DNA from 2 places in the Bradyrhizobium genosp. P genome. Region 1 is predicted to be linked to the other one. Evidence: predicted binding sites of a transcription regulator. Region 1 holds the regulator's gene; the other holds the start of a gene.
The links. The regulator PhoB, encoded in region 1, activates phosphate uptake and scavenging genes when phosphate is short. The targets are predictions, from matches to a motif close to TGTCATNNANCTGTCAT.

Region 1 (4,308 bases):
GAAGCCGGGTTTGAGCATGACGTCGAGCACGGCATTGGCCGCCGCCACCGCCAGCGGATTGCCGCCGAAGGTCGAGCCGTGGGAGCCGGGCGCCATGCCGGCCGCAGCCTTCGCGCTCGCCAGCACCGCGCCGATCGGGAAGCCGCCGCCGAGCGCCTTGGCGAGCGACATGACGTCGGGCGTGACGCCGACGCGCTTGTAGGCAAACAGATCGCCGGTGCGGCCCATGCCGGTCTGCACCTCGTCGAATGCGAGCAGCAGGCCGTGCTCGTCGCAGAGCTGGCGCAACGCCTTGAAGAAGGCATGCGGCGCGGAGCGCACGCCGCCCTCGCCCTGCACCGGCTCGATCAGGATGCCGGCCGTGTCCGGTCCGATCGCCTTCTTCACGGCTTCGATGTCGCCATGCGGCACCTGGTCGAAGCCGTCCATCGGCGGGCCAAAGCCTTCGAGATATTTGGCCGTGCCGGTGGCAGCGAGCGTCGCCAGCGTGCGGCCATGGAAGGCGCCTTCAAAGGTGATGATGCGGTAGCGCTCGGGATGTCCCTTGGAGAAGTGATAGTGGCGGACCAGCTTGATCACGCCCTCCATCGCCTCCGCGCCCGAATTACAGAAGAACACGAAGTCGGCGAAGCTCTGCTCGCAGAGCCGCGCGGCGAGCACCTCGCCATCCGGGCTCTTGAACAGGTTCGACATGTGCCAGAGCTTCGTCGCCTGCTCCTGCAACGCCTGGACCAGATGCGGATGCGCGTGCCCGAGCGCGTTCACCGCGACACCCGAGGTGAAGTCGAGATAGCGCTCGCCGTTGGTTGATATCAGCCAGGCGCCCTCACCGCGCTCGAAGGCGAGATCGGCCCTGGCGAAGACGGGAAGCAGATGCGACGCGGCGGGGTTTGTCATGGCCATCACTGACGGGTTTGAGGCCGACGATTGCCGCGCGCCTTGACGCCAGCGCAGCAACAGCCGGCTTCGGAAAACAAAACGTGCCGCCTTTTCGGGCGGCACGTGGAGGCATTCTATGCTGCAGGCAGTAACTGTCAATCGTCACGAAGCGGCCTGCCGGCAATGCGAAACGAACGCAATCCGGGGCATTCCGGTGCGGTGGAAAAGACTCATTGCAATGCATAAGTGTGGGAACATGTGGACGCGCTACCGCGGACTCTTGCGCCGGAGTCACGCCATATTGTAGCGTTTGGGCTGTCGGGTACGACATCTCGTGCGGCAGTACTGGACCCCTTAAGTAGACTTGGTTCTGCGTAGACGTTCGGGCGCATAGGCGCGCTCGGCGAGGGCTAAGGGATTCTGACCGCAGGAGTTTTTCGAGCTTTGGCTCGCAGCACCGCTCCAAGGACTGGCCGGTGCTAGGCGAAGGGAAAAATGCGATGACTGTATTGACCTGGTCCGACGATCGCGTCGAGCAGCTGAAGAAGCTCTGGGAATCCGGCCTGTCGGCCAGCCAGATCGCGGCGGAACTTGGCAATGTGACGCGGAACGCCGTGATCGGCAAAGTGCACCGGCTCGGCCTGTCGGGCCGCGCCAAGGCCCCCTCCACCGCCGCGCCGCGACAGCGCAAGGCACGCCCCGCGCAGCATATGATGCGGGTGGCGCGGCCAGTGTCGCGCGGCAATACTGCGCTGGCCCACGCCTTCGAGGTCGAGATGGAGCCGGATCCGATCGCCTACGACAACGTCGTTCCGATGAGCCAGCGGCTGTCGCTGCTCGAGCTGAACGAGGCGACCTGTCACTGGCCGGTCGGCGATCCCTCAAGCCCGGATTTCTTCTTCTGCGGCGGCAAGGCGCTCGGCGGCCTGCCCTATTGCGCGCATCATTCGCGCATCGCCTACCAGCCCGCCAACGATCGCCGGCGGCCGGCAGCAAAGCCGACGCGGTAAGGCAGAATTCGAAGTGCTGCGATTTTCGTCAGCGCCATCTCGCGGGGTCTCACGTTCGACGATGTGAGGTGAGCACGCGGGTCAGGCTCCCTCGCCCCCTTGCGGGGCAGGGTTGGGGAGAGGGGTAGGCCCCGAACTCCAATGCAAGACATGTAGCGAAGCTTGATCAATCGAACCGGCGAGACACTCGCTGTCACGGTTCGCGATCAATCGGCAGCGGAGCAAGCGGCACCCCTCTCCCTAACCCTCCCCCGCAAGGGGGGAGGGAACCCTGCCGCCGGTGGCTGCCTCACTAGGCCCAGACGACGGTGTGTTGCTGTTCGCGCAGCCTTACGGCTGCGGCTCGGCCTTTGCAAAACGATCGTCGAGTGCGTAGCCGGCACCGCGCACGGTGCGGATCGGATCCTGCTCGCGGCCGGGATTGAGCAGCTTGCGCAGGCGGCCGATATGCACGTCGACGGTGCGTTCGTCGATATAGATGTCGCGGCCCCAGACGCTGTCGAGCAATTGCTCGCGGCTGAACACGCGGCCGGGATGCTCGAGGAAGAACTCGAGCAGCCGATACTCGGTCGGGCCGAGATCGATCGGACGGCCCGAGCGCGCCACGCGGCGCTTCTCGCGGTCGAGCTCGATGTCACCATAGGTCAGCACGGTCGCAAGCCGCTCCGGGCTCGCCCGGCGCAACAGGCCTTTCACCCGCGCCAGCAGTTCCGGCACCGAGAACGGCTTGACGATGTAGTCGTCGGCGCCGGTGGCGAGGCCGCGCACCCGTTCACTTTCTTCTCCGCGCGCGGTCAGCATGATGATAGGGAGCTGCTTGGTCTCGGGACGCGCGCGCAGGCGGCGGCACAGCTCGATGCCGGAGAGGCCCGGCAGCATCCAGTCAAGCACCACAAGATCGGGAATGCGCTCCTTCAGCCGGGTATCGGCGTCATCGCCGCGTCCGACCGTCTCGACATCGTAGCCTTCCGCGTCGAGGTTGTAGCGCAACAACGTCGTCAGCGCTTCTTCGTCTTCGACCACCAGAATGCGTGCGCTCATCGGTTTGTGTTCTCTCTGTCCTGATCCGTTGTCCTGACGCGAACCGAAACGATCATCTCCTTGATGAGCACGTTCTTGCCGGAAAGCCGGTGCCCACTTCGCCAGATGGTGATTAGGTGCCCGGAACCGTGGTAGCGAAATTGGTCATGTCACCCTTTGGACGCTTGTCCATGATCTGCTGGCCCTCGATCATGTAGAACACGGTTTCGGCGATATTCGTGGCGTGGTCGCCGATCCGCTCGATGTTCTTGGCGCAGAACATCAGATGGATGCAGAACGAGATGTTGCGCGGATCTTCCATCATGTAGGTGAGCAGTTCGCGGAACAGCGAGGTGCAGATCGCGTCGACCTCCTCGTCGCCCTTCCAGACGTTCATCGCCGCCGGCAGATCGTGGGCGGCATAGGCGTCGAGCACCGACTTGACCTGCGACAGCACGAGGTCGGTCATGTGCTCGAGGCCGCGGATCAGCTTGAGCGGCTGGAAATCGCTCTCCAGCGCCGCGACGCGCTTGCCCATGTTCTTGGCGAGGTCGCCGATCCGCTCGAGGTCGGTGGCCACCCGCATCGCGCCGACGATCTCGCGCAGATCGATCGCCATCGGCTGGCGGCGTGCGATGGTCAGAACCGCGCGCTCCTCGATGACGCGCTGCAAGCTGTCGATCTCGATGTCGGCAGCGACGACGCGCTTGCCGAGCGCTACGTCGCGGCGGATCAGCGCATCGACCGACTCGGTGATCATGCGCTCGACCAAGCCACCCATCTCGGCGACCAGGCGTGTCAGTTCCTGCAGGTCGCTGTCGAATGCCTTGGCGGTATGTTCAGAAGCCATCGTCTATCTCCTCAGCCGAACCGGCCGGTGATGTAGTCCTGCGTGCGTCGATCGCTGGGCGAGGTGAAAATCTTGTTGGTGTCGTCGAACTCGATCAGTTCGCCGAGATACATGAAGGCGGTCTTGTCGGAGACGCGGGCCGCCTGCTGCATGTTGTGGGTGACGATCGCGATGGTGTAGTCCTCGGACAGCTCCTGGATCAGCTCCTCGACCTTGGCGGTCGAAATCGGATCGAGCGCCGAGCACGGCTCGTCGAACAGGATCACCTCGGGCCGCACCGCAACCGTCCGCGCGATGCACAGCCGCTGCTGCTGGCCGCCGGAGAGCGAGAGCCCCGACGCGTTCAGCTTGTCCTTGACCTCGTTCCACAGCGCGCCACCGCGCAGCGCCTTCTCGACGCGGTCGTCCATTTCGGACTTCGAGATCTTCTCGTAGAGGCGGATGCCGAAGGCGATGTTCTCGTAGATCGTCATCGGGAACGGCGTCGGCTTCTGGAACACCATGCCGACCCGCGCGCGCAACAGATTGAGGTCGAGCTTGGGATCGAGG
Region 2 (4,308 bases), 4.9 Mb from region 1:
CGATCGAATGCCCTATCGCACTTGCGCCGCTGACTGACCCAAACGAGCGTAGCTGTGGAACGGTCTGGCCGCATGGCGCCCGCGAGCTGGCGCAACATGAACCGGGTTTTTATTTCGCCGGCATGAAGAGCTACGGCCGGGCGCCGACCTTCCTTATGATCACGGGCTATGAACAGGTGCGCTCAATCGCCGCCGACATTGCCGGCGACCGGGAAGCGTCGGAACGCGTCGAACTGGAACTGCCCGAGACCGGCGTCTGCACACGCGGCGGCGTGGAGGGCGGAGCGTCCGCGTCTGGATGCTGCGGAGGTCCGGCGCCCGCAAGCGTAGATGCTTGTTGCGTGCAAGACGCCGACGCCAAGGCTGTCGGCAAGTCGGGATGCGGATGTTCGTAAACATGAACGACCGTCAATTGCCTGTCATCGTCGGGCTGGGCACGACTACGCTCGCGTGGGCGTCGTGCTACTACCTGCCGGCTATTCTTGCGGATCCGATCGCGCGCGACCTCGGCATTTCGACCAATTGGTTCTTCGCGGCATTCTCCGGATCGCTGGTGATATCCGGATTGCTGGGCCCCCGGGTCGGCCGACAGATCGACCGCGTCGGCGGCCGCCAGGTGCTGGCGGCGTCCAACATCATCCTGGCTGCGGGGCTCGCGTTGCTTGGCGCGTCGACCTCGGTGTGGATGATGTCCAGCGCCTGGCTGCTGCTTGGGATCGGCATGGGTCTCGGACTCTACGATGCGGCGTTCGGCGCACTCGGTCGTATCTACGGCGATAACGCCCGCAAGGCCATCACCGGCATCACGCTGATCGCTGGCGTTGCCAGCACCGTCGGTTGGCCCCTCAGCACGCTCGGTCTCGAGACCATCGGATGGCGGGAAATGTGCTTCGCCTGGGCCGCCGCGCATATGCTGATCGGACTTCCGCTCAACATGTTGCTACTGCCCGCGACGGTACCGGAGCGGCGGACCGTCGGCCCCGTCGTCAAACCGCATATCCCGATCGATCGCACGATGGTGCTGCTGTCGTTCGCCTTCGCCGCAGCCTGGACGGTGACCTCAGCGATGGCGGCCCATCTGCCGCGCATCGTGGAGGCATTCGGTGCTACGCCGGCGCAGGCGTGTTCGCTGGCATGATGATCGGACCGGCACAGGTGGCGGCGCGCATTCTCGAAGCCAGCACGTTGAGCAGATTTCACCCGCTGTTCTCGACACGTCTCGCCTGCATTACCCACCCCATTGGGGCCTGCGTCATCGGCATTTTCGGAGGAGGCGCCGCGGCGGCGTTTGCGCTCCTGCACGGCGCCGGAAACGGCATCCTGACGATCGCGCGCGGCACCCTGCCGCTGGCCATCTTCGGTCCGGAAAACTATGCCTACCGGCTCGGTCTCATCGGGGCGCCCTCGCGCATCGCGCAAGCGCTGGCCCCTCTGGGGTTCGGTCTACTGATCGAATCGATGGGGCGCGGCGTGGTTGCGGTTTCGTCCGTTCTGAGTTTGTCGGCGTTGCTGGCTCTGATGTTGTTACCGCACGGGCATCATCAAGCCGCGGAAGCTGTATCGCCGACGAAGTGATTGTCGCCAGCAACAGCGGCGTACCCGTGTGCGGCTCAGAGATATGTCGCTGGCCCCATTGCCGAGACCGTGAGCGAGGCCACTGCTGCCCCGATGATCATCCACAACGGCCGTTGGTTTTTCACATTTAATCGCTGTCGCGGCTGTCATGGAAACATCACGAAGACCGATTACATATTATGTCGATAAGTCTCGACAGTTCGACAACAAGGCACAGCGAAGGGGTGTTCCATGAGCGCAAGATTGTTTGCGGTCGCGTTAATGGCACAATGTGTCGGCTACACCAGCGCTTATGCCTTGGATCAGCAACTCCCGAACTATGTTCCGATGCAGGGTACCGCTGGCTCTCTGAAGTCGGTCGGCTCTGATACGCTCAAAAACGAAATGGAGTTGTGGGCCACAGGGTTCATGGCTGTTTATCCCGGCGTCAAAATCGATGTCGATGCCAAGGGCTCGGCGACCGCGCCGCCCGCACTGCTTGAGGGAGCGGCTCAATTCGCGCCGATGTCCCGCCCCATGAACAGCGTGGAGCTTGACGCGTTCAAAACAAAGTACGGCTATCCGGTCCTACAGTTTCGCGTCGCGGTCGATGCGTTGGCGGTCTACGTCAATAAGGCAAATCCGATCCCGTGCTTGTCGATAGCCCAATTGAACCGGATTTTCTCATCCTCCCGTGTTGCGGCTTTCGGGCCGGATATTGCCCTGTGGGGCGACGCAGGCTTGACGGGAGAGTGGGCCGCCAAACCCATAATTGTCTACGGCCGCAACGAACTATCGGGTACCTACGCGTTCTTTCAGGAGATGGCACTGTACAGTGGAGACTACAAAAAAGACGTCAAGCTGCAGCCCGGTTCGGAAGCCGTAGTCCAAAACGTCGCGAACGACCGGTTCGCGATCGGCTATTCCGGAATCGGATACAAGACCGAAGGGGTGCGCACTGTTCCGCTGTCCGCCGTGCAGGGTGGGCAATGCTTTGATACGTCCGAGGAAGCAACCTATTCAGGCAAATACCCGCTAGCTCGCTACCTCTATATTTATCTGAACAAGAAGCCTGACCAGCCACTCGATCCCCTGCGCAGCGAATTCATAAAATATATCTTGTCCAAGGATGGGCAGATCCAAACTGAAAAAGGTGGCTTCTTCCCGATCGCAAACGATATTCGCGAGCAGGAACTTAGAAAATTGGGAATTTCGAGCCCGTCGCATTGATCCCGTCCCAGGGACGCATCTTGCCTGCATTATCCATCTCTTCGGTGCGTACCGTCATCGGATGTTAGGGGAGGTGCGCGGCGGCATTCGCTCTTCTGCACGATGCCGACAACGGTATGCTGACGATCGTGGATCGCGCGGATAATGAAGAGGCCGCCTACTGGGGCGACCAAGGGTGTTCGTGGTCACCGCGCCGAACAGGTATCATCGATGATCAAGGAGGGATTGATCTTCCTTGCGAGGGTTGCTTGCTCGCGCGAATGAGGCGCCTAAACCTTCGCAGCTTGGGATCGGCCGGAAGATACGCCCTGACATGACCTTTTCGTGCGATGCGCCCGCCGAATCTACGATCGAAGCTTGGTGGGTCTAGGCGTGTGCGAAGCGCAGCGCTAAGCAGATATTGTGATCGCTTGTTGGATCCCCACGCCGGAATTGTCGACCGAGGAGCTCGGTACAGCTTGACCGTTACCAGTACTGCAATGCTGTACCGAACCAGGTGACGTCAGGGACCATGCCGGCAAATCGGTGATTTCAACGCTTTGAAAAGAAAGGAAAATCTCTTAGTTAAAACGCTTCGATCCTTTGTCGGTCCAAACATAAGAAGAGGCGACTATTTCCCATAATTCAAGTGAAAACAATAACTTAGGTCGACGCTTCAGTGTCGCGCCCATGATGGATTGGACCGACCGGCATTGCCGCGTCTTCCATCGCCTGATGTCGCGGCGGGCGCGGCTTTATACCGAGATGCTGACGACCGGCGCGGTGATCCGCGGTGATCGGGCGCGGCTGCTCGGGTTCGACATGAGCGAGCATCCGGTGGCGCTGCAGCTCGGTGGCTCCGATCCGCGCGATCTCGCCACTGCCGCTGTCATTGGCGAGGATTTCGGCTATGACGAGATCAATCTCAATGTCGGTTGTCCTTCCGATCGCGTGAAGGATGGCCGCTTCGGCGCCTGCCTGATGGCCGAGCCGGCGCTGGTTGCCGACGGCGTCGCGGCGATGAAGCGGGCTGTGAAAATTCCGGTCACGGTGAAATGCCGGATCGGCATCGACGATCAGGATCCCGAAATTGCGCTCGACGTGTTGGCGCGGGGCGTGATCGCTGCCAGTGCGGATGCGCTGGTTGTGCATGCCCGCAAGGCCTGGCTCAACGGTTTGTCGCCGAAGGAGAACCGCGACATCCCGCCGCTCGATTACGACCGCGTCTACCGCCTCAAGGCGGCGTTGCCGGAGGTGCCCATCATCATCAATGGCGGCATCACGAGCCTGGCCGAGGCCAAGCAGCACCTGTCGCACGTTGATGGCGTCATGTTGGGGCGGGCGGCCTATCAGGAGCCGTGGCGGCTGCTCGCGGTCGACCCTGATTTGTTTGGCGAGGTGGCGCCACACGCCACGATGAAGGACGTGTTCGCGGCGATGATGCCCTACATCGAGGCGCAGCTGGCGCAGGGGACGCGGCTGCATGCCATCACGCGGCATTTCGTCGGCGCATTCCACGGCGTCCCCGGCGCACGCGCGTTCCGC

Region 2: a site for PhoB is predicted at 1,720-1,736, ahead of ACP2YO_RS28585 (PstS family phosphate ABC transporter substrate-binding protein). Genes of this name have one in related genera too.

The regions. Positions count from the first base shown of each region.
Region 1 is NZ_CP188195.1:965,970-970,277, reverse strand. Features, by position in the region: gene ACP2YO_RS04720 (aspartate aminotransferase family protein) at 1-897, opposite strand, end outside; gene ACP2YO_RS04715 (GcrA family cell cycle regulator) at 1,380-1,889, shown strand; gene phoB (phosphate regulon transcriptional regulator PhoB) at 2,220-2,930, opposite strand; gene phoU (phosphate signaling complex protein PhoU) at 3,043-3,759, opposite strand; gene pstB (phosphate ABC transporter ATP-binding protein PstB) at 3,771-4,308, opposite strand, start outside.
Region 2 is NZ_CP188195.1:5,889,859-5,894,166, reverse strand. Features, by position in the region: partial or broken gene ACP2YO_RS28595 (NAD(P)-binding protein) at 1-395, shown strand, start outside; partial or broken gene ACP2YO_RS28590 (MFS transporter) at 398-1,575, shown strand; gene ACP2YO_RS28585 (PstS family phosphate ABC transporter substrate-binding protein) at 1,807-2,784, shown strand; gene dusA (tRNA dihydrouridine(20/20a) synthase DusA) at 3,454-4,308, shown strand, end outside.